DNA from 2 places in the Candidatus Macondimonas diazotrophica genome. Region 2 is predicted to be linked to the other one. Evidence: riboswitches for the same ligand, from Rfam matches in the RefSeq annotation. Region 2 holds a riboswitch; the other holds the start of a gene.
The links. Region 2 has a riboswitch for cobalamin ahead of cobO (cob(I)yrinic acid a,c-diamide adenosyltransferase). Riboswitches for the same ligand answer to the same signal wherever they lie in the genome.
Positions count from the first base shown of each region.

Region 1: linked by a shared signal. The riboswitch ahead of E4680_RS01145 (TonB-dependent receptor domain-containing protein) and the one ahead of cobO (cob(I)yrinic acid a,c-diamide adenosyltransferase) in region 2 are both predicted to bind cobalamin.

Region 1 is NZ_SRIO01000001.1:216,283-230,526, forward strand. It holds gene prpC (bifunctional 2-methylcitrate synthase/citrate synthase) at 1-1,068, opposite strand, end outside; gene prpB (methylisocitrate lyase) at 1,156-2,043, opposite strand; gene E4680_RS01115 (DUF6160 family protein) at 2,240-2,725, opposite strand; gene E4680_RS01120 (histone deacetylase family protein) at 3,021-3,944, opposite strand; gene E4680_RS01125 (DsbA family protein) at 3,978-5,198, opposite strand; gene pepF (oligoendopeptidase F) at 5,216-7,147, opposite strand; gene dsbG (thiol:disulfide interchange protein DsbG) at 7,178-8,044, shown strand; gene E4680_RS01140 (esterase-like activity of phytase family protein) at 8,096-9,106, shown strand; cobalamin riboswitch at 9,135-9,355, shown strand; gene E4680_RS01145 (TonB-dependent receptor domain-containing protein) at 9,494-11,332, shown strand; gene E4680_RS01150 (energy transducer TonB) at 11,329-12,060, shown strand; gene E4680_RS01155 (cob(I)yrinic acid a,c-diamide adenosyltransferase) at 12,062-12,631, shown strand; gene E4680_RS01160 (Rieske (2Fe-2S) protein) at 12,628-12,948, shown strand; gene E4680_RS01165 (nuclease-related domain-containing protein) at 13,168-13,845, shown strand; gene E4680_RS01170 (universal stress protein) at 13,945-14,244, opposite strand, start outside.
Region 2 is NZ_SRIO01000011.1:20,496-34,739, reverse strand. It holds gene E4680_RS09175 (cobalamin biosynthesis central domain-containing protein) at 1-657, opposite strand, end outside; gene cobI (precorrin-2 C(20)-methyltransferase) at 654-1,433, opposite strand; gene cbiE (precorrin-6y C5,15-methyltransferase (decarboxylating) subunit CbiE) at 1,426-2,757, opposite strand; gene E4680_RS09160 (cobalt-precorrin-5B (C(1))-methyltransferase) at 2,744-3,856, opposite strand; gene E4680_RS09155 (precorrin-8X methylmutase) at 3,876-4,538, opposite strand; gene E4680_RS09150 (sirohydrochlorin chelatase) at 4,535-5,377, opposite strand; gene cobM (precorrin-4 C(11)-methyltransferase) at 5,374-6,171, opposite strand; gene E4680_RS09140 (CbtA family protein) at 6,174-6,884, opposite strand; gene E4680_RS09135 (CbtB domain-containing protein) at 6,859-7,053, opposite strand; gene E4680_RS09130 (cobyrinic acid a,c-diamide synthase CobB) at 7,057-8,379, opposite strand; gene cobO (cob(I)yrinic acid a,c-diamide adenosyltransferase) at 8,376-8,981, opposite strand; cobalamin riboswitch at 9,200-9,434, opposite strand; gene E4680_RS09120 (antibiotic biosynthesis monooxygenase family protein) at 9,576-9,959, shown strand; gene E4680_RS09115 (TonB-dependent receptor) at 9,932-12,238, opposite strand; gene E4680_RS09110 (hypothetical protein) at 12,556-12,993, opposite strand; gene E4680_RS09105 (ankyrin repeat domain-containing protein) at 13,012-13,788, opposite strand; gene E4680_RS09100 (hypothetical protein) at 13,801-14,244, opposite strand, start outside.

The sequences.
Region 1 (14,244 bases), on a different contig from region 2:
TATGATGCGGTTGTTCGCACGCTGCTCCATCACATGCGCCGCCCAGCCCGTCAGCCGGGACATGACAAAGATCGGCGTGAACAAAGGCGTGGGAATTCCCATGAAATGGTACGCCGACGCATGATAGAAATCGGCGTTGGGAAAAAGCTTCTTTTCGCGCCACATCACGGCATCGACGCGCTCGGAAACAGGGTACAGCACCGGATCGCCCACTTCCTCGGCCAAGCGGCGTGACCACGCCTTGATGACCTCGTTGCGCGGGTCCGACGTGCGGTAGATGGCGTGACCGAAGCCCATGATCTTGTCCTTGCGCGCCAGCATGTCGAGAATGGCGGCCTCGGCTTCCTCGGGGCTCTGCCAACGCTCCAGCATGGCCATCGCGGCTTCGTTGGCGCCGCCGTGCAGTGGGCCGCGCAGGGAACCGATGGCGCCGGTGATGCACGAGTGCATATCGGACAAGGTGGATGCGCAGACCCGGGCGGTGAACGTCGAGGCGTTGAACTCGTGCTCGGCGTACAGGATCAGCGAAACATTCATCACCTGTTCGTGCAGCGCACTGGGCGATCGACCATGGAGCAGTTGCAGGAAATGCCCGCCGATGGAATCGGCATCGGTTTCGGTATCGATACGCACCCCCTCATGCGCATACCGCCACCAGTAGGTGATGATAGAGGGAAATACCGCCAGAAGACGGTCAGCCACATCGCGCTGCTGGGAAAAATCGGTCTCCGTTTCCAGATTGCCCAGCATGGAACAACCGGTGCGCATCACATCCATGGGATGGGCACCAGCTGGAATACGCTCGAGCACCTCACGCAACGCCACGGGCAGTTGCCGCATTTTCTTGAGCTTGGCCTGATAGGCGGCGAGCTCCGCAGCCGTCGGCAATTCTCCGCCATGAAGCAGCAGGTAGGCGACTTCCTCGAAACGGGCGTTCGCGGCCAGATCACGCACATCGTAGCCACAGTACGTGAGCCCCGCCCCTTCTTTGCCGACGGTGCACAAGCGGGTCTCACCGGCGACTTGGCCGCGGAGACCGGCACCGCTCAGTGGTTTTTTTTCTTCCATGAAGCACTCCTTGAAAATATCCCTCGATTCAATTCGTTATAAGCATGGCGGGCAAAATGAGGCGCCGACATCGATGAAAAGCCGTGTCTATACCGATCCTTGTCCAAACAGGTCATCGAGCTTGCGTTCGTACTCGTGATAACCCAGCACCTCATAGAGTTCCGCTCGGGTCTGCATCAGCGGCAGCACACCTTCCTGTCCGCCATGTTGGCGGATTGCGGTGTACACCTGCAGCGCAGCCGCGCTCATGGCCCGGAAAGCCGACAAGGGATACAGCACCAATCCGACGTTCACCCCGCGCAGATCCTCGACCGTGAACAGCGGTGTCTTGCCGAACTCGGTAATGTTGGCCAGCACCGGGACAGGTACGGCTTGCGTAAATGCGCGATATTCTTCGAGCGTATGCAACGCTTCGGCGAAAATCATGTCCGCCCCGGCCGCGACATACGCGCGAGCCCGCTCGATGGCCCGCTCCGCTCCTTCCGAGGCATGGGCATCCGTGCGTGCCATGATCACGAAATCCGGATCAGTGCGCCCATCCACCGCAGCCTTGATGCGATCGATCATCTCGGCAATGGAAACCAGCGCCTTGCCCGGACGATGGCCGCAACGCTTTGCGGCAACCTGGTCCTCCAAGTGCATCCCTCCCGCACCGGCGCGAATCAGTTCACGGGTGGTGCGCGCGATGGTGAAGGCATGCCCCCAGCCGGTGTCCGCATCGACCAGAAGCGGCAACCGCGTTGCCGCCGTGATGCGTCGAACTTCCTCGCACACCTCGGTCAAGCTGGTCATGCCCAGATCCGGCAAACCAAATGCGGCGTTGGCCACACCGGCGCCGGAGAGATACAAAGCCTGAAACCCGGCGCGCTCGGCCAACAGCGCCGCATAGGCATTGATGGTACCGGCCACCTGCAAGGGACGCTCGCGCTCAACGGCGGACCGCAGTCGCGCACCTGCCGAACTCTGATCTTCCATGACATTATTCCTCGACATACCGGACTGCCAATCCGCAGGCAGCTCCTTAGGCGTCGACCATTCTAAGTGGCGAGCAGAACGGCCGACAATGCTTCAAAGTCTCGACACAGCCCCAATGAAGAAATAGCCGGCAAAAAAAACCCCCGCACGAGGCGGGGGTCTTTGGCGATTTTGCATTCACCAGTCAGGCGAATCTTCAGATCACCTGGACCTGACGGAAGCCAATCACGGGAACCGGCAGGGTCAGACCATTCTCGAGGATGTAGGTCGCGCCGACGCCACCCAGGACACCGCCCAGGATACCGGTCTTGAACACGAACTCGGGCAGGCTGATCAGGTCGGGACCGATGCCGGGGATGACATCGAACACACCAATGTTCAGCGCACTGAAGGGACCGACGGTGGGGCCGAAGTTGGTCCATTCAAAATCCACCACGGCAACGCCGGTGGAGCCAGGCAGGCCGATCTTGGAAGCGCCCAAAGTGAACGGCAGGCCGAACAGGGGCGCGCCCAGGGGGCCAAAGTTGACATCGTAGCCGATGGTGGTCAGGTCAATGATGCCCAGCTGACCATTCACATCAGCAAGAGCCTGATCCTTCATTTCGGCCATCTGGGCCGAAGCCATGAGGGGCAGAGCAGCCAGGGCCACGCCAGCCAGGGTCTTCTTGAAGCTCGATACCATTGCTGTTCTCCTGCTAGAGATTTTGTGTTTCAGACTCATAATTCCCGCGGCGAGGCTTGGCGCATGGCGGCGCGACCTCTGTATTGGGATTCCTACCGATTGTCACCGCTTGGCCCACCCGTGGCCATCCATCAGTGCCAATGCAGTGCCGATAATAGGCAGCAGGCGAATCCCCTGTCAATAAGAGTTGCTCAGGAATCTTGATAAAATGCATCAATATCTATTCAGAATAAAATCGACTTTCCGATACACCAAGATTCGTTCTTTTCGTGATGAAGCCGTAAATACCGGGAGGCTAGCCGGACAACAAACACGACAGATGTTCGGCAACCCCGTTCGCCAAGGCCGTCAGATGATATCCGCCTTCGAGTGATGACACGATCCGGCCCTGGCAATGGTTTCGGGCAAAACGAACGATCTCTTCGCTGATCCATGCGTAGTCACGTTCGTTCAACATGAGATCCGCCATTGGATCGTCATGATGCGCATCGAATCCGGCCGATACGAAAAGCATCTCGGGCGCAAACCGTTCCAGCGCCGAGAACCAGGCGCTGCCCACCGCATCGCGAAATTCCATGCCGCGAGTCCCTGCGGGAAGCGGCACGCTGATGATGGTGGAATGACCATGGTCGATTGGCGTATTGGGATAAAAGGGATGTTGAAAACTCGAACAGAACAGGACCCGCGGATCGTCGCGAAAAATATCCTCGGTGCCGTTCCCGTGATGGACGTCGAAGTCGAGGATGGCCACCCGCTTCATGTCATGAACCGCCAGCGCGTGCGCCGCAGCACAGGCAATGTTGTTGTAGAAACAGAATCCCATCGCAGCCGCGGCCTCTGCGTGATGTCCAGGTGGCCGCACACAGCAAAACGCGTTGTCCACCTTCCGGCGAAGCACCAGATCGGTCGCCAGGATCGCCGCGCCTGCCGCCCGCTCGGCGGCTTCGAGCGTATGGACGTTCATGGCGGTGTCCGGATCGATGAAGGCGTAGCCTTCGCGGGGTGAGACGGCCGCCAACTGGTCCAGATATTCGGGCCGATGGACCCGCAACAGGGCGGCTCGTTCGATACGGGGTGCTTCGTATGGCCGGACCTGACTCAACAGCCCGCGGGCGGCCAATACCTGGTGAATCGCCTCCAGCCGCGCGGGACGCTCGGGATGGTGACTGCCCATATCATGCTGAAGGAAGACGGGATGCGTGAGCAATGCAGTACTCATTGCGCACCCCCCGGAGCGCGGCAACAATCCGCGTCAGATTCGAGGCGTGGCATCGACAGCGGGCACCCAGCCCTCGAGGACGCGATGCATCGTGTCAAATCGATCCTGTCCCCAGATCACGACCCGATCATTGACACGGAACGTGGGCACGCCGCATGCACCGATTGCTTCGGCCATCTCGGTATTCGCCCGCAAGGCATTCTTGAAATCATCCGCCCCCGCCCGCGCCAGTACCTCCGTCGGGTCCATTCCAGCCTCCCGAACGATCTGCGCAATGACATCCGGATTGCTGATATCGCGATTATCAGCCCACGCTGCACGGTAAAGCGGCAGCGTCAGCTGCGGCGCCGCCAGCGCAATACGCAAAGCCTGCAGCGTATTGAGCGGAAATTCGCTGTTGAACTGAAACGGAACATTCCAGGCTTCGGCCCAATCCATCAAATCGCGCGCCATATATTCCCGCCGCGGTCGCGACATCACGCTCAGCGGAACCAAGGGGGTATGGATACGCTTGAACAGCCCCCCCAACAGAATGGGTCGCCAGATCAGGGTTGCACCGTGATGCTTGGCAAACGCCTCGATCTGCGTTGCGGCGAGATAGGAAAAAGGGCTGGCAAAATCGTGAAAAAACTCGATCTGGCCACCTGATTGGCGAACAACCGCACCCTCTGAAGCAGCGCCCACGGCATGCTCCACGAAGTTCATGCGATCGAATCCCCACCAGAGGCGATCATTCACACGGAACGTGGGGACCCCGAATACACCACTATTGGCCGCTGCGTCCGTCGCCAAATCCAGCGCCTTGCGAACCTCGGGACGATCGATCAAGCCCGGATCAACCTCACTGACCTCGGCGATCCACTCGAGCACGCCGCGATTTCCGACATCCTCACCATCCACCCAGACGACCTGGAACAAGTTGCGCATCAGGGCCGCGCGCTGCTCCAGGGATGCCCCGATGATGAGCCGCATGGCGTCCAGCGTATCCGGCGGATTCTGAATCATTTCTTCCTTCAGATAGAGATCCGCCGATTCGGCCTGACGCAGCAAATCGCGCTGATCCATCCGGCGCCGCGCCGCGCTCAACCGGGCGCGCGGCGCTTCCTCGTGCCCAGTCCAGATCCGATACAGACTGGGCAGCGACACGGGTTTGTACAGCACTCGAGTACCCGCATTCTTTTCCAGGTTTTCCAGTCGGTTGAATGCCAGATAGGCTTCAGGGCAGGCAATATCGAAATAAAACTCAACGTCCATGAATCTCTCGCCTCGCTTCACAGGCCGCGCCGTGCCACGATTGCTTCCATTTCATCCAGCAAACGGTCCATGCGCCGGATCAGTGACCGGTAGGGTGCGGGGGTTGCGAGATCGACACCTGCGTCCTTGAGCAAGCGATAGGGATTGTCCGCTCCGCCTGCGCGGAGCAAAGCCAGATAGCGCTGTTGCGCCGCGCGTTCCCCGGTATTCACCTGATCAGCCAGGAGATTGGCCGCTGCGATTGATGTGGCATATTGGTAGACATAGAAATTGTAATAAAAATGCGGGATGTATGCCCACTCGATTCCGTAGGCGGGGGCAATATCCACCACGCCCTCATCGTGCCCCAGATAACGCCGAACCAGCGCCAGGTACAAGCGACTGAAATCGGCACCGGTCAGCGCTTCCCCATTCGCCAGCCGTCCGTGGACATCCCGCTCGAACGCCGCGAACATGGCCTGCCGAAAAAATGTGCCGCGCAAACTCTCGAGCGCTTCATTCAGAATAAACAGGCGCTCATCGTCCGATCCTGCTTGCTCGAGCAGATGATCGATCAACAAGCGTTCATTGACCGTCGAAGCCACCTCGGCGAGGAAGATGGCGTACTGGGCATTGAGGAAATTCTGATGACGATTGGCCAGATGCGAATGCATGGCATGGCCCCATTCATGCGCCAGCGTGGACATTGAATCGAAATCGCCGTTGAAATGCATCATGACATAAGGATGCACGCCGTAGATCGAGCCCATCATATAAGCGCCCGATCGTTTGCCGGGGCGTGACTCCGAATCCATCCAGCTCATGTTCAAGCCATGGGTCAGCGCCTGCACGTAGTCCGCGCCCAGCGGCGCCGTCGCCGCCACAACAGCCTGCTCGGCCTCACCAAGCGTGAACTGGGGACTCGCTTGGGTGACTGGCGCATACAGATCATACGCCTTCAGTTGTTCCACACCCATCAGCCGCGCACGCAGACGCAGATAGCGGTGCAAGGTCGGGAGCCCTTTCTCGGCTTCCTCGATCAGAGTCTCGTAAACCGCCAGGGGAATGCCGTCGCGATCCAGGCTGGCCGCCAGGCTGCTGTCGTAGCGCCGCGCCCGCGCAAGCATTCGATCTCGTTGAAGTTGCCCGTAAAGCGCGACCCCCAAGGTTTGCTCATAACCGGAAAATGCGTTCCAGAACGCTTGAAACACGCGTTCGCGATCCCCCCGGTCGGCAAACTGCCGCCCGCGCTGATAGCCCGTCTGGTCCAGACGCAAGGTGCGGCCGTCGTGCAGCGTGATCGTGGGCCACGGCATATCGGCATTGGTCAGGGCAACATAGATATTGGCCGGTGTCTCACCCAACGCGGCTGTCATGGCCAGCAAACGCTCTTCGGCCGCCGGCAGGGTATGGGCGGCAAGGCGGAGCCGTTCGTCCAAAAAACGGCGATACGCTCCGCTCAAGATGTCATTGCTGCGCATCATACTGCGGATACGGTCCACACCCAGATCGAGGATCTCCGGTTCGAGAAAACTGGTTGTCTCCTCGACCGCCGCCTGCAAAGCCTCGGCCTGTTGCTTGCGGGCAAGTGCCTCGGTGTTGGTGGTATCCTCGTCGTAACGCAGCTGGGCATAGCCCGCCAGGCGGGAGACCCGCTCCATCAATCCCGCGTACTGCGCCAGACAATCGGCTAGACGGCGGGCCTGGGTCATCTGACCGGCACACGAATCGGCAAAGCGGGTTTGATCTTCCGCGAGACGGCGCGCATCCGCCTCATAAGCCGCCTCATCGGCATAAATGGCGGTCAAATCCCAACGCCCCGGCGCCCGATCGGCCGGAATCCCAGCGACTGGCTCGGGGTCGGGAGAGCAGGCCGCCAAGGTCATCAGCAACGCGCCAAATGCCCAGATGCGCCAATAGCCACGCGCACGAACCAGCCCAAGGGAATACACACTGTGCATCAGTTGCATGACGCTTCCATCCGCTCCGGCAGCTCGTTGATGTCCATCCATTCTGGCGGAACGCCGAAGGTCGCGGCAAGCAACCTCCGGGCGCGAGTACGCATCGCCGTGGCCGCGGTGCTTCTGGGACTCGCCGGCGGCGTGGCCGCAGCCGAGCCGGTTCCGTCCGTTCTGGCGCGCCTGCTGGAGATGGGCCTGCAGGTCGAAGGCCGCTTTGAGGCGCCCGCCCAGATGACCGGCTATGTCCTGCGTGCGCGGGAGAGCGGACGCGCCGATGTAGTCTATGTCTCGGCCGATGGCCGCCATCTCTTTATTGGCAATATCCTCGACGAGACTGGACAGGATCTGACCCAGTTGCATGTCGAAGACCACGTTCTGGGCCCCGAACTGGATGCCCTGTGGAAAGAGATCGAATCGGCGCGGTGGGTCGCCGAAGGTGCCGCCAAGCCCACTCGAGTGATCTACAGCTTTACCGACCCGAACTGTGGCTATTGCCATCTGCTGTGGCGGGTCACGCGGCGCTACCACGATGCAGGGCTGCAGGTCCGTCACCTGATGGTGGATGTCATCAAGGCCAGCAGCACTGGCAAGGCAGCAGCCATTCTGCAGTCAAAGGATCCGGCCCAATCCCTGGCCGAAAACGAGCGCCGCTTCCGTGAAGGCGGCATTGCCGTGGCAGCCACCATCCAGGACGACACCCGCAAGGCGCTGAGCCGCCACCGCAAGATGATGGATCGGCTGGGCGTGAGCGGCACGCCGGCCATCCTGTATCGGGACGCCAATGGGAAGGTCCGCCTGCAACGCGGCATGACCGATCTCGATACCTTGGCGCGCATCATCGGGCTGCCGGCCCAGGCCATCGACGATCCGGATCTGGCGCGATTCAGAGTCACACCCAAAGGCTAGCCTGGCATGCAGACCACCAAGGCGGGGGCCCGGCCAAATCGGACACGACGCATGCGGGTATCGGCCGCGATCCTGCTCGGCTTGTCCGCTGTTGCGATGCCATGCGTCGCCTGGATCGGCGGCAGGGCACCCGAGCAGCCTCAACCGGTTCAGCTCTCCCCGCTGCATCCCACCGGCAGTACTTATCAGCAGGTTCGCCTGGGCGGCACCTTGTGGCTGCCGGATGAAATGCCCGACGGCACGCCCTTGCGCGGCCTGTCCGATCTGACTTGGTCACCCGCCGAGGGCATACTCTACGCCGTATCGGATTTCGGCTGGCTGTTGCGCATGCGGCCGGTGTTCACTGATGGCCGGCTGTCGGATGTCGAACTGCTGGATGGTCACCCCCTCACCGGCGCCAACGGCCGGCCGCTGAAAGGCAAATGGGGCGACGCCGAGGGCCTGACCTGGGCACCTGGCCCCGATGGCGCACCGGCGCTCTTCGTGTCCTTCGAGCGTATCCCGCGCATTACCCGGATCGACCGGCGCGGCCGCTGGCTTGCCGATCTCCCCCTGCCCAGGCCGTTCGCCGATGCTGCGGCCTATGCCGAGCCCAATGCCGCGCTGGAGGCGCTGACCTGGCATTCCCGTCTGGGCCTGCTGAGCGCACCGGAATTGCCACCGCCGGCGTTCCGCCCAGCCCACCATACGCCAGTGTTCAACCGTGATGGACGTCAATTCCCTTATCTCCTGCGCACCGGCCCCCGTTGCGCTCTGGTCGCATTGAATGCCTGGGAGAACGACGAAATCCTGTCGCTGGAACGCTGCTATGAGGATGGACGGCTCGAAATCGCGCTGCGCCGCAGTACGTTGCCGCCCACCGCCGGGCTGGCACTGCGCCCCGAATCGCTGGCCGTGTTTCGGCTTCAGGACGGATGGCTGATGGACAATTTTGAAGGGATGACCCGCATCGGTCCGCGCGGCGTACTGCTGGTCAGCGATGACAACGGCTCGACCCGTCAGCGCACCTTGCTGATGTATCTGGAAAGGCTTGACATCCCCCCGCACTCCACCACCGATTGACACCCTCCGGCTCGCCCCTTAGGCTGAGCGCACCTGAATTCCCACAGGTGTCCGCGCAGCCCTATTGCCGCGCGGGTGAAACGGGAAGTCGGTGCGGTTTCTTCAACCTATTCCGACGCTGCCCCCGCAACGGTGTTTGAGTCGCAAAGCCCCCATGCCACTGTGCGCTGCATGGGAAGGCGGGCTTCGCGAGCCGGCCCTGTCCGGCAACTCATCAGCCCGGAGACCGGCCTGTGTGGACAAGGTCCAGATGCGTGTTGCGGCGGGCAACACAGCCGGACAATGGCGACAGACCATTCTTCCTGTGCCGCCTGCGTTGGGTGTGATGACCGCCGGACTGCTCTGGATTCACCAGACCGACCATCACCTCAGGCAGGAACAAATCACATGGATCATCCCTTTTTTCGCCACCCCTCGCTGCTGGCCTGCGGGCTGCTGCTGCCGCTTTGCAGCGCCCAAGCCCAAACCGACGAAGAGACCGGGACGATCGTCGTAACCGCCACACGAACGGCCCAGACCGTCGACGACACACTCGCCCCCGTGACCGTGCTGACCCGCAGCGACATCGAACGGCTGCGGCCCACCAGCGTGCCGGATCTGCTGGCCGGTCAACCGGGCATCGATGTCTCAAGCAACGGCGCATTCGGGAAAAATACCAGCATCAGCCTGCGCGGCACCAGCGCCGGCCAGACCCTGGTGTTGATCGACGGCATCCGGGCCGGCTCGGCCACCTCCGGGACCACCGCGCTGGAATACCTGCCGGTGGATCAGATTGAGCGCATCGAGATCGTGCGCGGTCCGCGGGCGAGCCTGTATGGCGCCGATGCGCTGGGCGGTGTCATCCAGATCTTCACCCGTCCCGGCACGGGCAGTGGCTGGCAGGCCAGCGTGACCGGCGGCAGCTTCGGCACCTGGAGTGGCCGCGCGGCGACCCGCGGCGAGATCGGGAACACCCGCTACCACCTGACTGTGTCCGGCCTCGCCAGCGACGGCTACGACATTCAGGAGAACGGCGCTCCCACCAGCTTCGGCGCCACCACCGTGGAGCCGGACGATGACCGGTACCGCAACACCGCGCTGAATTTCGGCGTCAGTCACCACCTGGACAATGGCGTGGAATTTGGGGCGCAAGCCCTGCGTGCCGAAGGACGCACCGACTACGACGGATTTCCCAACCGGACCGATTTCGTCGAGCAGGTGATCAGCGCCCATGTCGGCGGCGAATTGACCGAAACATGGTACAGCCGGCTGACGGTGGGGGAGAGCCGCGACGAAACCGACAACCTCGCCAATGGCAGCGATTTCTCAACCTTCGACACGCGACGCCAGAGCGCCAGTTGGCAGAACGACCTCAGCTTGCCGGGCGAACAACTGCTTACCGTCGGACTCGACGGTTGGCGCGACCGGGTCGACAGCACAACGGATTTCTCCGAAGACCGCCGCGACAACTGGGCCGTCTTTGCCCAGGACCAGATCGATCTCGGCCGGCATCAGCTCATCCTGGGCCTGCGCCGCGACGATAATGAAGCCTTCGGAACCCACACCACCGGAAATGCCACCTGGGGCGTGGCCCTGCGCGAGAATCTGCGCGCCACCGCCAGTTACGGCACCGCATTCAAGGCGCCGACGTTCAACGATCTGTACTACCCCGACGAAGGCTTCTACGCGGGAAATCCCGATCTGGATCCCGAAACAGCGCAGAACATGGAAGTCGGCCTGCAGTACGATTTGGCGCAGTTCACCCTCAACGTGAATGTGTTCCGCAATGACATCGATGACCTGATCGTATTCGACGCGGCGAAAAGCACGGTCAGCAACATCGACCAGGCCCGGATCGACGGTGTGGAAAGCGGCCTGACCTACCGGTCGGAAGAATGGCGTGCCCATGCGGCGCTCACCGCGCTCGATACCGAAAACCGCACCACCGGTGCCGAACTGCCGCGACGGGCCGAACTGACCGGGCGGATCGAGCTGGACCGCATCATGGGCGCTTATCGCCTGGGGACCACTCTTCTCGCGCAGGATGGCCGTTACGACGATGCCGCCAACACCGTGTCCCTGGCGGGCTACGGACGCCTCGACCTACGCGCCGAATGGCTATTGATGCCGCAATGGGCCTTGCAGGTGCGCATCGAAAACGTCCTCGACAAGGACTACCAGACGGCGGCGACCTATGAGCAGCCCGGTCGTGCGGGCTATCTCACGCTATCCTATCGGACGCCGTGACCGGCGCGATCCGCCCGCCGTTCAACGGTCTCGCCGCGAGCGCGCTGCTCGCGGCGCTGGCCGGTCATCTGGTGTTGCTTGGCGCGCTGGCTTTGCGGTCACCGATCGTGCATCCCCTATCGCCGCTCGAAAGCCGAACGCTGACTATGGTTCGCTTGCCGGCGCCCGCCGAACCACCCCCGCCCAGTGCCGCGAGCGCGCCGCCCCGAGAAACCCGGTCCCAGAAACAGGGACCGCCCAAGCCAACCACGGGGCAGCCAGCGCCCGCACCCGCCCGCGTGGCGTCGGCTCGCAGCGTGCCCACACCCCCGCTCACGGAACCGCAACCGGCCCAGGCCACAACGCCGCCGCCGGCACCAGCCCGGTCCACGGCCGGCGCGGAAGAACCGTCAGCCACTCCCCGCATCGCTGCGCCCGATCCGGACGCGGCCGATCATGCGGTGCGAGAAACCGTGCAGCGCCGCGTTCTTCATGATTTCAGTCGGCATTTCCGATACCCTGCCCTCGCGCGCCGACGCGGCTGGGAAGGCGCGGTTCGGCTGCGCTACGATGTGACCGAGGAGGGTCGCGTGGTGAATGTCCGGCTGCTGGCCAGTTCGGGCCACCCCGTTCTGGATCGCGATGCCGAAGCCACGCTGAACCGCATTCCGCCACTGGAGCCGACCGGCTGGTCACAGCCGGTGCAGGCGCTGGAACTGGCGATTCACTATCGACTGACGGAGGGATGAGGTGGGACACCGCCTGTCGAAAATCTATACCCGCACCGGCGATGCCGGCACCACCGGCCTGGGCGATGGCCAGCGCGTCTCCAAGGATCACGCGCGCGTCGAAGCCTTCGGGACGGTCGATGAACTCAACGCCCTGATCGGCTTGCTGCGCACCGCTGGCCTACCGGATGCCTGGGACAGCCGGCTCGATGAAATCCAGCATGCCTTGTTCGACGTCGGCGGCGAGCTGTGCATCCCGGGAAGGCAAAGTATCCGCGCCGAGCAGGTCGCCGCCCTGGAAAGCTGGCTGGATCAGCTCAACGAGCCACTCGCCCCGCTCAAGGAATTCATCCTTCCCGGCGGCACGGCCGGCGCCAGCTGGGCGCATCTGGCCCGCACCGTGTGCCGGCGTGCGGAGCGGCGCGCCTGCACGCTGTCCCGCACCGAACCGGTCAACCCCGAAACACTGCGCTATCTGAACCGGCTGTCGGATCTGCTGTTCGTGCTGGCGCGCGCCGCCAATCGGCAGGCCGGAGCGGATGACGTGCTGTGGCGGCCCGACCGCCACGCCGCAACGGAGGCCGGCGCATGAACCGCTGGCACGACTTCGCGGCGGCAGGCGAGCTGGCCGAAGGCGGCTGTCTGCGCAAGGACCTGGACGGCATCACGATCGCCGTATTCCGGGTGGACGGCGCACTGCATGCCATCGAGGATGCCTGCACCCACGACGGCGGCCGCCTCACCGGCGGGACGCGTGACGGCTGCCGAATCGTCTGTCCCCGCCATGGCGCCGCCTTCGACCTGCGCACCGGCACCGTCCTCGCCCCGCCCGCCTACGGTCCGCTCACGACCTTTGCCGCGCGCACCGTGGATGACCGCATCGAAATCGCGATCCCCGACGACTTCTAAAGCGCCCCGGTCGTAGAGCCGATATAAGACAGGCACGAGCAGCACAGATCACGCTGCTTGTTTCACCCCATCCTCGCGAGTCGTGCGTCCCGCTTGGGGGTGGGCTGCACGCCTGCCTGTTCGGTGTATGCGATGAAATCTCCCTTGAAAGCCCCGCCTCTGCGAAACCCAGGAGAATCCGGACAACAGCGATTACAGGCCTTGTTCGACGACCAGGTCATGCCCTACTTGATCGCGGCCGCGCTCTTTACCATGGTAGCGTTTATGGATTGGGTCCGTTGGCTGAACGACTCACCGCCATCCCCAATTCTTTTCTCCGCCACCGCGGTGCTGGCTATAGCCATATGCGCGGTGAAGTTGCACGCCGGTATCCGCGAAGCGAAAGCCATCAAGCTCGGCCGGGATGGCGAGAAGGTCGTCGGTCAGTTTCTGGAGCGCCTGCGCGAACAGGGTGCACAGGTATTCCACGACATTCCCGGAGACCGCTTCAACCTCGATCATGTGGTGATCCATCCAAGCGGTATCTATGTCATCGAGACCAAAACCTTGTCGAAACCCGATCATGGCGAATGCCGGCTGGTCTATGACGGCCAATCTGTGCGGCGCAACGGCAAGGCATTCGATCGCAACGCGATCAATCAGGTCTGTGCAGCAAGTCGGTGGCTCCGCGTCTTGTTGATCGAGTCCACAGGCAAAACACCACCGATTCGGCCGGTCGTGGCCTATCCCGGTTGGTTCATCGAAAGAACCGCAGAGGCCAAAGCCAGTGCGGTATGGGTGCTCGAACCCAAGGCCTTGCCCGAATTCATCGCGCAGAGCGCAATCCAGATGAAATCCGAAGACGTGAGACTTTTTGCTTTTCATCTGAGCCGCTATATCCGCGGGGCACAGAAATGATCCGGGTGGCGCCCGATTTCAAATTCCCAATCCGCATTCATCGATGATGTGGAACGGTGTCGGCGCTCATCGCACCTGAGCTGTCACCGAATTGGTCGATCAGGCAGCACTTTCCGTCATGACGAGCACGTTGCATTGCAGCCGGTCGAGGAGTCGGGCGTCGCGCGCGCTCTGCAACCAGCGGGTCGTGACCGTGGGATGGCCGTGGGCGACTACTACCAGATCCGCATCCAGTTCATGGGCATGGATCGCGATTTGCTCGACCGGTGCGCCACGGCGGATAACGGCCGATGCGTCCACCCCCTGCGCCCGAAGCGCCATGACGATGGGATCGATCGCCCGCCTCAGATCGTCCTTCTCCCAGCTCCAGACATTCGGCGGCCCGACGGCTTCGGCGAT
Region 2 (14,244 bases):
CCACAGCACGGCGCGAAAGCGCTCCAGCACCACCGCCTCGAACCGGTCGAAACACACGATGTTGGCGGGCAACGGCGTCTGGCGCGTCCACCAGTTGCGCGCGCCGGCCTCCTGGACGAAGGCGATCGGCTCCCCATTGACGACATGGGCGGAAACCCGGGTCACATTGATTTTGGGCGCCTCCAGCCGCCAGCCGAGCTCGCGCCCGAGAATATCGACCGGAATGGTGGCCCCCACATCTGATGCCGTGGTCAGGACCACCGTGGCGCCCAGCCGGTCGGCGAGCTGCTCGGCATAGGCATTGGCGCCGCCGACGTGGCCGGACAAGACGGGAATGACGAATTGCGCGGCATCGTCCACCACCAGCACGCCCGGATCCTCGTCTTTGGACTTGAGATGCGGCGCGATCAGGCGCACCACCGCGCCCAGGGAAATGAAGAACACGATCTGGTCATAGCGCGTGAACAGGCCGCCGATCTGTGCACTCAGGGCACCGGCGTAGACCTGCACGCAATGGGGCAGGTCGGCCATGGTGGCCGCGAACTTTTCCGGGACCACGACTTCCGCCTGGGGCAGAGCGGGCGCGAGCCGGACGAGCTGGGCTGCGCCGTGGCGGGTGATGGCGACGAGAGCGACGCGGGGTGGATCGACATTCATGGGGGAGGCTCCGGGGTGGAGGATTTCCGGCGGCAGCCCCGCACCATGGGACCGCGCGCCCGGTACGGATTGCGCACCAGCAGCAATGACAGATAGTTCACCTCGGTATTGCACAGCCGCGTCACGTCGCAGACCGTACGTTCCTCGGGCGTGCCGATCTTTTCGATGAACCGGGTGTGCGCCAACAGCCCGCGCCGCGACAGCAGTGCGATGAGCGGATCGAGCAGCGGCTTGACCTTGAGCAGTACGAGGGTGTCGAACCCATCGAGTAGTGCTTCGACGGTGTCGATGCCGTAGGCCGCCGGAACGATGGCAATGGCCTCGTCGGTATCGGCCAGCGGCATGCCCAGCCGGGCCGCGGCGGCGTGATAGGCGCTCACTCCCGGAACCGTCACGATGCGTGCTGCCGGCTCGAGCGCGGCCAGCGTGCGGGCCAGATGGCCGAAGGTGGAATAGGTCGAGGCGTCGCCTTCCACCAGAAAACAGACATCCCGTCCGACGGCCAGATGCGCCTGCACCGTGTAAGCCGCGGCAAGCCAATAGCGGGTCAGACGTGTGGCATCGTGGGTCATGGGAAACTGCAGCGCGGTGGCGTCCGGCGGTACCGCGAGTCCGGCGCGCCGGACGATGTCCAGCGCATAGCTGGCGCCGCCTTTGCGGCGCACCGGGTAGGCCCACAGGGCTTCGCCGTGCAGCAGTGTCCAGGCGCGGCGGGTGATGAGTGCCGGATCGCCGGGACCGAGGGACAGACCATAGAGCGTGCCCGGTTCAGTCATCGGTCGCTCCGGGTGTGGCGCACACGACCCATACCGGGTTCTCGGCGGCGAGGCGGTGCATGTCGAGCAAAGGGCGGCTGCGTGCGGCCTGCAGTTGCGTGATGTCCCACACTGCGCCCAATGCCTTCAGCGTGGCCAGTGCGGCGCCGAGGTTTTCGAAGGTGACGAAGCTCATCACCAGAACACCATCCGGCTTCAGACGCATCAGCGCGATGCGGATGAGCGTGTCCAGTTCGCCGCCCGAGCCGCCGATGAAGACAGCGTCGGGCGCAGGCCAGTGCGCCATGCCTTGCGGCGCCTTGGCGTGAGCCAGGGCGTAGTTGTGCACACCCAGCCGCGCGCCGTTGCGGGCGGCGATAACGGCATCCTCGGCGTTCTTCTCGATGGCATAGACATAGCCGTCCGGGCAGAGCTGCGCCGCCTCCAGACCCACACTCCCGGAGCCCGCACCGATGTCCCAGACGATGCTGTCGGTGCGCAGCTGCAAGCGCGCGAGCACCAGCGCGCGCACTTCACGTTTGGTGATCAGCCCCTTGTCCGGCTGGCGCGGCTGATAGGACTCATCGGGCAGACCAAACCGTACCGGTCGCGGCCGTGGCGTGGCGCGCCAGAGCAGCACGACGTTCGGGTCTGCGAAGCGCATCTGCGCCGCCTCGGCAATGGTGCAGTCGGCGCGCACGCGCTCTCCGGCCTGCAGCAGCCGCTCGGCGACCGCCATGTGCCAGTCCGCGTCGACCCCCGCGGCCACCAGCATGCGGGCAATCCGGTCCGGGCCGTTGTCGGGGCTGGTGAAAATGGCCAGCCTTTCGGCCTGTTCCAGGGCATGCCGTAGCGGGTAGAGGCCGTGGTCCGGATCGGCATCGGGCAACCATTCCCCGCAATCGCGGCCGTGCACCGAGACGATCTTCAGGTCGTGCCACGGCAGCCCCAACCGCGCGCAGGCCAGTTGCACCGTGGACACATTCGGTAGCACCTCGCACGCATCGATGCACAGATGCGCCTGCAGGTACGCGGCGATGCCATGGCACAGTGGATCGCCCGTCGCCAGCACGACGACGCGCCGTCCTTCGCCCAGCGCCGAGCGAATCCACATCGGCACCGCGCGCAGCCGGCCGGTCAGGTCGCGCCGCTCGGCCTGTGCGGGCAGGTGCCCGGCGAACAGCGCCAGCGTGCGCGCCGCGCCGATCACCAGATCCGCATGCGCCAGATGATCCAGTGCCCGCGCGCCCAGGCTGGCAGGGCCGTCGTCCAGCACGCCGATGATGCGGCAACGGGGGTGCGGTTCGGGGCCGGGCGGGCAAGCCCGATGTTCAGCAGCGTCCATCATGGTATTCCTCGGCCATCTTGTGGCCGTCGAAGTCACAGACCAGAACCCGCAGGGTGAATCGCCTGGGGTAGCGCCCGACGAGCGTGTCGATCACGGCGCAGGCCAAAGCGTGGTGAAAGGCTGCCGCCAGGCCCAGTTCAGCCATGCGCTCGGCGGCATAACGCGCCGTTTCCGCCGCCCGGATGTCTGCGCAGACGGCTGCCGGCGCGCCGCAGCCTGCGGCGAGTCCGGCCAGTAGATTCATGTCCACCTCGGCGCGTCCGGCGTGAGTGATGGTTTCGCCCTGGGCCATCTTGGTGAGCTTGCCGACCATGCCGCCGATCACCACGTGCCGGATGCCGGTGCGGACCGCCGTGTCGAGGGCATAGCGCAGAAAGTCCCCCATCTGGACAAAACAGGCTGGTGCCAAATCAGGCAGTTCCTGAATGACGAACTTCTCCGTGCGGCCACCCGTGGTCAGCACCACGGTATCCTGTCCCTGCGCCACCGCCACCTCGACGCCCTGGATCACGCTGGCGCGAAACGCGGCCGTGGAGTAGGGGCGTACGATGCCGGTGGTGCCGAGGATGGAGATACCCCCGACGATGCCGAGACGGGCGTTCAGGGTCTTGCGCGCCATGGCCTCACCTTCGGGAACCGAGAGCGTCACCTCCAGGCCGAGGATGCGCAGCAGATCGCCGGCCGCGATGCGAACGTTGGATTCGATGTTGCGGCGCGGCACGGGATTGATCGCCGCCTCACCGACCGGCAGGCCCAGCCCAGGCAGTGTGACGACGCCGATGCCAGGGCCGCCCTTGAGCCATACCTCGCCCGGCGCTGCGGGGAGGGGACCCACCGCAGCGGTGAGGTGGGCGCCGTGGGTACAGTCCGGATCATCACCGGCATCCTTGACGACCACGGCCCGGGCGATGCCGCCTTCGAAGCCGCCCTCGCAGACGGGAAAGCGCACCTCCTCGCCATTGGGCAGCAGACACTCCACCGTCTCGGGCACGACCCCGCGCATCAGCCCCAGGGTCGCCGCCCTTGCCGCAGCGGCGCTGCACGCGCCAGTGGTGAAACCGGTGCGCGTCCCTCGGGTTCGGGTCTTGGACATCATGCCGCGCCGCCTCGCCGTCTCACGCCGACTGCTGCGACTCGGCCAGCGCCAGCAGCGCATGGATGGCCGCAACCACCAGCGTCGAGCCGCCCTTGCGGCCGTCGATGACAATCCAGGGCACTCGCTCGAGCTGGGCAAGCGTGGCCTTGGACTCCGCTGCCGATACGAAACCCACCGGCATGCCGATGACCAGCGCGGGGCGCAGCGCATGCACCTCGATCAGACGCACCACCTCGAGCAGGGCGGTGGGCGCATTGCCAACCGCGATGATGCCGTCCTCGAGCAGCCCTCGCCGATGGGCGCAGCGCATGGCCTGCACTGCGCGGGTGGTGTTTGCGCTGCGCGCCTGGTCGATGACTTCCGGCGCCGCGATGAACTGGTGCAGAGCCACGCCGAAATGGGCCAGACGCGGCGCCGACAGTCCGGCGAGGATCATCTCGACATCGGCCACCAGGGGCCGGCCGGCGAGAATGGCCGCAACGCCTGCGGCGACCGCCTGAGGATGAAAGCGCGTCAGGCCGTTGAATTCGAAATCGGCGGTGGCGTGAATCATGCGCCGCACGATCGGCCACTCGGCGGCGCTGTAGGTGTGCGCACCGGCTTCGCGATCGACGATGGCGAAGGAATCGTGCTCGATCTGCCGGCCGGCCGGGGTCAGCTGCTCGGTGATGGTATTGGTCACGGCATCGCCACCGCATGCGAATGATGACCGTGGCCGTGCGTGTGGGCGAATTCACGGTACTTGCAGCCGTCGCAGGGCATGCGCGTGGTCTCGCAGCCCGCCTCGGCGACGCGCAGGGTGAGCAGGTCGAAGATTTCCGCCTCGAAACCGAAATGCACGCCACAGGCAATGCGCAGGTGCGGGTACTGCCGTTGCAGATGGGCCACCTGCCGCTCGATGCGCTGCATCAGCGTTCCGGTAAAGAGGTAGTAGGGCAGGACGATGAGCTGCATCATGCCCAGCTGCGCGTGACGCTGGACGACCCGCTCCAGGCGTGGATGGGTGATGCCGGTAAAGGCGGTGTCGACCAGTTCATGGTCGCTGGACTCCTGCAGCCAGCGCGCCATCTTGGCGACCTCGCCGTTGGCCATGCGGTCCGAAGCCCCCCGGCCGAGCAGGATCACGCCGGTGGTGCGGGGGTCGGGCATGTCCAGCTCGTGCATGGCGGTGCGCAGCTGTCGCTTCAGGATCGCCAGGATGGGATCGCAGGCATCCAGATGCGGCGCGTAGACGAACTCGGTTTCGGGATGGTTGCGGCGCGCCGCCTCGATGTGTTCCGGGATCTCCATCTTCACGTGGCCAGCGGCATTGAGGATGAGCGGGACGACCACCACCCGTCGGGCCCGCCGTGCTGCCCGCGCCAGGCCCTCGGCGATGAGCACCTCGGCAAATTCGATGAAGCACACCTCGATCGTCCAGTCGGGCTGCTGCTGTCGCCAGATCTGGGCAAACATCTCGATCTCGTGGTTGCCCGCCGGCTCGCGCGAGCCGTGACCAATGAGCAGGATGACGTCATTCATGGCTTGTCCTCGACCGGTGGTGTTGCGCCGCGGCGGAAGCGATGGGTGAAGGTGGGGTCGTAAAGCCGGGATTTGGCGACCACCGGCCAGTGGCGCGCGCCCAGTGCCGGACTGGCGATGATCATGGCCTGACTGTTGATTCGGGCGGTGCGACAGCGCTCGCGGATATCGGCGAGTGTGCCCCGGATGATCCGTTCCTCCCCGGGCCAGCTCGCCTTGTGCACCACCAGCACCGGCGCATCGTCCGGCCAACCGGCATCGCGCAATTCATCCTGCACCGTCTTGAGCAGGGTGATGGACAGAAACAGGCACAGCGTGCAGCGATGGCGCGCCAGCTCGGCGAGCGACTCGCCGGCGGGCATGGGGGTGCGTCCGGCGACACGGGTCAGGATCACCGTCTGAGTGATCTCCGGCAGTGTCAGGCTTTCCACCGCGCTGGCCGCCGCCGCCATCGCCGAGGAAATGCCCGGAACGACGGCAATATCGATGCCCGCCGCATCCAGCGGTTGCGCCAGCTCGATCAGGGTGCCGTAAAGACTCGGATCGCCGGTCTGCAGACGCACCACAACTGCGTGGCGCTGCGCTTGTCCGATCAGCCAGGCGCTGATTTCTTCCAGCGTCATGGTCTTCGAATCGGCCACCGCGCAACCGGGCGGCGCCCAACGCAAGGCCGCCTCGGACACCAGCGAGCCGGCATAGAGAATCGCGCCGGCGGAGGCAATCAGATCCCGCCCCTTGACCGTGATCAGGTCGGGATCACCCGGTCCGGCGCCGACGAACCACACCGTACCCATGCTCAAGGGCTCCAGCGCTGGTCGAGCAGGCCGAACGTGCCGCCCAACACGAGCCAGAACAGGGCATTGGTCACGGCTGTGGCGACGATGAAGGCGTGCGTCAGATTGGGCGGCACGGTACCGAGGGCGCGCGCCGCCTCGGGTGCGCCCATCAGGTGAGGCGCGAGGATCAGCACCAGGCCGAAGCCCCGGATCAACGGGCTCGCGGCGAACCCGATCATCGCAAGACCCGAGGCGGCCCCGCCCACGGCCAGCAGCCATCCTTGCTGGCGTGCCGCCAATTCGGCGGTTTGCGCGCCGGGCAGCTCGGGCGGCAGGCCGATGGCCGGCGCCACGAAGAACACGGCATAGCCCAGAATCCCCCAGAACAGGCCTGAGCGCCCGTCAAGCCGGACGCCGCGCAGCGTCGTTGCGGCCGCCAGCAGCATGGCAAAACCGCAGGCCATCACCAGGTTGGCCATGGCGGTCTGCACGGCGCGCAGAGCGCTGCCGGCGCGAGAATCATGCCCCCCCGCAGGGCCGTCCATCCCCTGCGGATGGGCGCCGTGCTCATAGCGCTCGGCTTCGAGAATCAGCGGCACGACCCGGACCTGCTGCACGGCCGTGAGCAGCGTTCCGGCTATGATGGCCGCTGTCAGCGCGATCAGCAGGCGATGTCGAAATCCGGCGGCGTGCATCGGCTGACGCTCAATGGCAGGGGAAGACAACGGCATGACGCGTATCGTGCGCAGCGTTGTGCAGGCTGGGCGATGCGGCAAAGCCGGCCAGATAAAGCAGCGCGCCGCCGAGCAGGGCAAAGACGACTGCGGGCACCATCCTGGCCGCGACGGTTTGTGGTGCAGCGATCGGGGTTTGTGGAGCGCTCGCGGGTAGGGTGGGCATGGGTCAATCCTCGGGGTTGAAGGTGGACAGCGCAGGCGCGAACAGCCGCGCGGTGGCCAAGGGGTTGGCGGGAAAATAGGCATGCAGGTAAGCAGCGGTCAGGCGTCCCAACCGGTAGACCGGCTCGCCCCGCTGGCCGGCGCGCGCGCCCTCGCTCCAAGCGATGGGATCGAGCGGGCTTTCGAAGCGCGAGTAGTGAAAGCTGTGGCCACGCAGCGCGCCTTCGGGCAGCGCGACGCCATGCAACCCGATGTTGGCCAACCGTTCACCCATGACCCCGTGACCGGGCAGGATGCTGACCATGGCGGCGCGGGTGCCGGCACGGTCGGTCAGCGAGTCGGCCAGATAGAGCATGCCGCCACACTCGGCGACGATCGGCCTGCCCGCTGCGTGATGGGCGCGAATCGCGCCGTGGAGAGTGCGGTTGGCGGACAACGCGTTCAGATGCAGCTCGGGGTAACCGCCGGGCAGGTAGAGCGCATCGCTGTTCGCCGGCAAATCGCCATCCACCAGGGGCGAAAAGAATACGGGTTCCGCGCCCAGGGCGCGCAGCAGATCGACATTGGCGCGATAGAGGAAGGCAAATGCCGCATCGCGCGCGATGGCGATGCGCACGCCCGCAAGCGGCCGGTCAGGCAGCGGCGCGACGGCGGGCGCGCTGAAGCAGACGGCTGGCGGCAGGTCGGCCGTCATTCCGTTCAAGGCCAGGGCAGCGCGATCGATGCGCATGTCCAGATCCCCGATTTCGCCGGGCTGAACCAAGCCCAGATGCCGTTCCGGCAGGGCGATGTCGGGATCACGGGGCAGCCAGCCCAGCGTCGGCAGATGGGCGGGCAGGCTCTCGGTCAGCATGGCGTGATGCCGTTCGCCGGCGACCCGATTGGCGAAAATGCCGGCAAAAGGCAGCTCGGGTCGGTAGCTGGCGAGGCCGTGTGCGATGGCGCCAAAGGTCTGCGCCATGGCCGAGGCATCGATCACCGCGAGGATCGGAATACCGAACAGGGCAGCGAGATCGGCGCTGGAAGGCTGCCCGTCGAACAGGCCCATCACCCCCTCGATCAGGATGAGGTCGGCCTCGCCCGCGGCCTCGAACAGCAGCGTCCGACAATGCGCCTCGCCACCCATCCACAGGTCGAGCGCGTAGACCGGCGCGCCGGATGCACGTTCCAGAATCATCGGGTCGAGAAAATCCGGGCCGGTCTTGAAGACACGCACGTGCCGGCCGCACGCCCGCTGCGCGCGCGCCAGCGCGGCCGTGACGGTGGTTTTTCCCTGGCCCGAGGCGGGGGCGGCCACGAGCAGGGCGGGGCAGCGGCGTTCGCTCACAGGTCCACCCCTTTCTGGGCGCGCACCCCGGCCCGGAACGCGTGCTTCACATCGCGCAGTTCGGTGACGGTATCGGCCGCCTCGCGCAATGCCTGGGGTGCGCCGCGGCCGGTGATGACGACATGTTGCAGGGGCGGCCGGGCCGCGAGATCGGCCAGCACGGTCTCGAGCGGCAGCCAGCCGTAACGAATGGGGTAGGTGAGCTCGTCGAGCACCACCAACCCCAGCGCGGGATCGTGCAGCATGTCCCGCGCAACCGCCCAGCCGAGCCGCGCCGTTTCGGTGTCGCGCTTGAGGTTCCGGGTTTCCCAGGTGAATCCTTCGCCCAGCAGTTCCCAGCGCACGCCGGGATGGTTCTGGAAAAACGCCTGTTCGCCGGTATCGGTGCGGCCCTTGATGAATTGCGCGACGCCGACGGTGAGGCCGTGCCCCAGCGCGCGCGCCACCATGCCGAAGGCTGAGCTGGACTTGCCTTTGCCCGGCCCGGTCAGCACCAGCAGCAGGCCCTGATCGCGGTCCGCGCGGGCGATGCCGGCATCCACGACCGCCTTTTTACGCGCCATCCGGTCCTGGTGGCGCTGTTCGGCATCCGCAGCGCTCATCGCCGGGCGGCACGCAGCAGGCAGGCAGGGGACGGGAAGCGATCGCGGTACATTGGCGCAGGCAACGCCGACCCGCTCGGGGACAGATTGGTCATGTCGGTTTCCTCCAGGCGTGCTCACCCGCACGCGGTTCGCCGGACTGCGGGACAAGGCGGAGGAAACGAACAGACGCAGGACGGTCTCGCAGACCGGCACGCCGCACGCATCGCCCTCCGCAATGCCCTTGATGGCTTCAGGCCGGTCTCCGGGCTTGCGAGCAGATCCCCGAGGATCCGGACGGATCGCCTTCCCGCGCCGAAAGCGCAGTGGCAGCTGTGATCCGTCTTGACTCGCCTACCGTTGCGGGGGCAGCGCCGGACTGGTTCGGATCCGCAAGAGATCCTGAACGCACCGGCTTCCCGTTTCATCCCGTGGGCGGAACGCCCGTGGGACACCTGAAGCGGACTTCATCATAAGCGCGGGCCGGCCGGCGGAGCAAGGCTCGGGCGCAAAGTCCACTGGAGGGGCGGGCACATCGAAGCGCGCGTATCCGGGGTGAAACCCCGGCCCCATCCCAGGGCATGATCGTCTTGAGATTGGCGGGAAGCTGTGACCATGAACGCTGCAACCGGATTCGCCCAAATGCCCGCGCCGCCGTACTACGCCGTGATCTTTTCCTCGCAGCGCACGGAAGGGGATCACGGCTACGGGGAGATGGCCGAGAGGATGACCCGGCTGGCGGCGCGCCGGCCGGGTTTTCTCGGTATTGACAGCGTGCGCGGCACCGATGGTTTCGGCATCACGGTTTCCTATTGGGCATCCACCGAGGCCATCGCGGCCTGGAAGGCGGATGTGGATCATCGTGCCGCCCAAGCGCGTGGTATGCGCATTATGCGGTCAGGATCGCTCGGGTCGAGCGGGCGCACGCCAATCCGGCGCCGTGACGGGCGCCGGCTTCGTGCCGCAGATGATCAGAACTTGAGCGTGGCCGCAGCGTAGATCGTCCGGCCCAGGCCCGGCACGGCGATGCCCCAGGGAATGCTGTTGATGCCCATGGTGGTGCCCTGTCCGACATAAGCGCCGCCGGTGGGCAGGTCGTAAAGCGTGTCGAACAGGTTCTCGACACCAAAATCGAAGCGCACCTGCTGGCGTTCATAGCCGCCCCGCAAATTGAGCAGGGCATAGCCGGCGGTTTCGATCTCGTTGCGCACATCCGACAGATCGTCCTTGGCATCGACCATCACGACTTCTACGGCGTTATCCCAGGGGCCCTGCGCGTGGGTGAGGGCGACCTTGGCGTTGAGCGGCATGATGTTGTAGAGCCCGTCATCGGTGTCGCGATTCTCGCCCTTGGTGTAGTTCACCAGCCCCTTGACCCCGAAGGCGCCCAGGGTTGTGTCGGCCAGCGGCAGATACCCGGACAGGTCGACGCCGTAGAGCACCGCTGTCTCGTTGACATATTCGAGGACCACGAACTGATCGCGCGCCATGTCGTTGGCAGGTCCCGCACACAACGCGTTCATCATCATGCCGCTTCCGGCGCAGCGCTGCGCGTCGATGTAATCGGTGACGTAGGTATAGAAGGGCGTGACCTTGAGCCCGCGCGCATGGTCGGCGCTGTGCCAGTCGAAACTGGCCGAGACCGTGTGCGCCGTTTCCGGATCGAGATCCGGATTGCCCACATAGCCGTTTCCGTCACCCACGAAGTTGTTCATGATGGCCGCCATGGCGTTCTGCGACCAGGCATAGCGCTCGTAGAGGTTCGGCGAGCGGGTCTTCATGGCGTAACCGAACTCGAGATCCATGGTCGGATCGATCCGATAGCGCGCCAGCGCGGCCAGATCGATGTTGTCGTCGTTGCGTTCGCGATCCTCGGCATTGAAGACAGCCGCCGACTGCGCATAGCCGGCGGACATGTCGTTGTAGCCCTGCACCGGTCCCGTATCGGTCGTGACACGCTCGTAGCGCCCGCCGAGGAGCGTGCTCCACTGGGCATCAATGGTGCGTTCCCACTCGGCGAACACGGCCATCCGGTCCCGCTGGCCATCGTTGACGTTCCAGAAGATGTTCGGCGCCATGCCGCCGAAGGTGGCCGGCTCACCGTCGGCATTGAGCATACCGGTCAGATCCGCTGGCGAGGGCGGCCACCAGTCATCCAGGCGGTAACGTTGGTATTCCCCGCCCAGTCGCAGGATGTCGGCCTCGCTGAGATCGATGCTCCCCATCAGCCGGGCGCCGATGTTCTGGCTCTCGGTTTCCATCGGCATGCCCGGAGCCACGATGCCGGGCGCAGCGCCGTAGATAAACTGCTTGTCATCGCCGAAGTCCATCTTGTGATCGACGTCTTCATAGTAGGCGCGCGCATCCAGCCGGCCCCATTGATAGCGATTCCGGTAGCGCAGGTTGAAGCGATATTCGGTGTTGTCCACCATGTCCATGCGCTGGTTGGGGTAGTTCTGCTCAGGGATGTCCTGATAGCCGGCCCGGGCCTCGATCAGTTGCTCGCCATCCTTGAAGGCCAGGCCAAGCTGGTGGCTGTGCACCTCGTAGGCGGTGGAGCCGACCTCATCGCGCGGCAGGTCCTGACCGGGGCGGCCGGTGGCGGTGAAATTCTTGAAGTCCCCCCCGGCCTCGTAGTTGTCGGACTGGGCGTAGGCGCCGTCATAGCGCAGGCTGATGTTTTCACTCGCCTGGGTCACGGACACATGGCCGCGATAGGCATCGCCGTTGCTGCGATAGCCGCCGCCGATCTCGCCCTTGGTCAGGCGCTGCGCACCGTCCTTGGCGAATTCCGGCGCGGCCGACTCGACGGCGATGGTGCCGCCGATGGCGTCGCCGCCGACGCTCACCGGCGTGAGGCCGGCCCAGACCTTGATCGATTCGACCTGGGCCGGATCGAGATACGACAATGGCGGATTCATGTGATTCGGACAGGCCGAGATCAGGCTCATGCCGTCCACCAGGATGCGCAGCCGGTCGTCCGCCAGCCCATGCAAGCTGAGCAGGCTCGAGATACCGCCGGCGGCATTGACTGCGACACCGGGTGCATCGGCCAGCAAGCGGGCCGTATCGCTGGTGGCCGCACGCCGAGCGGCGAGATCCTGCTCACGGACCGGACTGCCGCCGAAAGCTTCCAGGGCTTCCGCTTCCCCGGTGACGGTGACGGGTGGAAGTTTCTGCGCCGTTTCGGCGCCCGCGATCAGGGGCGCGAGCAGCATCAGAACGGTGACCGGAACCGGGCCGGGTCGCAGGCTTGTCGTGGGTTGGCGGCGTGCCATCAAAATCACCTCTCAAATCGGGCTTGAGCGCGAGCCAGTGAACCGGCCGCGCAGGCGCGTCGTGAGCCGCCGGGTGGCGAATCGAGCGCATTTGTTTTCAATGGCGGAAGACAGCGCGGAACAACGGCCCCTTCTCGGATGGCGTCACAGCGCCTTCGGGCACGGTCGTGCCATGAGGGAACTCTGCCCCGATAGTAGAAACTCGGGTTTTCTTTGGGAATGCGGCAAATCGTCGCGGGGTCGTCCTGACGGGCGGGATGGTGCGCGACCGCAGACGGCTTGGCCGGCCCCGGATTGACAGCGGTTCAGCGGCGGCGTCATTCGAGGGGATATTCGTTCCAGGCCGATTCGGGTGGATCCTCCGAAACGCTGGCAGCAACGCTCAAGGCGCGTTGCCAGGCGGCATGGTCGAAGACGATGCGCTGCTCATCGAAATAGGCCTGGGCATTGGCCAGGACATCCTCCAGAACCGCCAGCACATAGCGTAGGGCCAGCGGCGAGTGCGCGAGATGCGCCGGAATCGCCACCTGAAAGCGCAGCACCGGATCGTCGTCATGGTAGCCGCCCATGCGCATGCCCATGAAATCCGGCTGCCAATCCTCCGAGGCGGGCATGAAGGTCACCTCCAGACCCGGGCCGGGTGGCAACAGGGCGCGCTGGCGGGCAAGGGCGGCAGCCGTGCGGGTGATCGCCTTGTCAATGGGCGACTTTTCCAGCGTATCGGACTTGTTGATGCTGATGAAAATCGAGCTCATGCGGAATCTCCCCGCGCTTCAGGCGACCTGTGGCCGTTTGGGTCGCAACAGGAAATAGGCGTTCTGGGTCGCGGCCATGTCGAAGGCGGTGAATCCATCCTGATTGCAGCGCCCGGGATCGGCGCCGGCTTCCAGCAACAGCCGCACCATGCGGTCGCGCCCTGCCGAAGCGGCGTACATCAGCGCGGTATCGCCGGTTGGATTGGCGTGGTCGACGTCGAAGCCCCGTTCGATCAGGTGCAGCGCACAGAGCGGGCTGTCGGCGAAGCAGGCCAGCCATAACGCGGTCGTGCCGTCCACGGTGACCGCATTGTGGCTGGCGCCGGCCTCGAGCAGGGCGTGGACATGGGCCGCATGGCCGATCCGGCAGGCCTGGAGCAGGGCGGTCATGCCGTTGGCTGTGGCGCGTTCCAGATCCTCGGTGTCGAAGCCCTGATCGAGCAGCCAGGCGCGCAGGGCCGCCGAAAGCCGGAGGACGCCGGCGCTGCGTCGGGAGCGCGGTATGCGCCAGGCGGCGTAGCCGCCCCGCAGGCTGTGGACCGCCGTGAACCCCAGATGGTTGAGCAGCTGCGCGATCTGCTCGCTGGCGCCGGTGGCGTCGTCATAGACCACGATGGGGACATCACCGGGCCATTCCCGGCGCATACGGCCGAGCAGGCTCCGGGTAAAGTGCCGGGCACCGGGCAGATGTCCCGCCGCATAGGCGCGCGATGAGCGCACATCGATGATGCGCGTGCGCGGGTCCTGCAGCAGCCGCTGCAAGTCCTGCCCGTCGATCGGCAGAAACTCGGTCATGGCGCGCGGCGTTCAGAGGTCATCGGCCAGGACCTCCAGCGCGATGAGCTGCTCGCGCAGCGCCATGTGCGCGTAGAATCCGGCACGCGCCTGATAGGCCGGATCGCCATAGAGCGCCTCCAGCGCGCTTTCATCGTCCGGATGCACGCGGCACGATTGCAGGGGCTCGGCCAAGGCGGCCAGATGCGCGTGCAGAACGTTCACCGGTTCGCGCTGGTAGTGCCCCGGCTCGAGCAGCGCATCGGCGCGATACAGCGGTGTGTCCCAGCCATGCTGCGCGGCGAGGTCGGCGATCCACTGCGGCGGCGCATCCGAATCCACCCCAGCGGCCGCCAGCAGTTCGCCCGGCGTGGCCACCGCGTAGATCTGCTGGCCGACCCCGGTACGCCGAGCCTGAATCTTGCCGATCAGATCGTCTTCATCGAAGGCGAACCAGGCCTGCGGACGGCCGTCCCA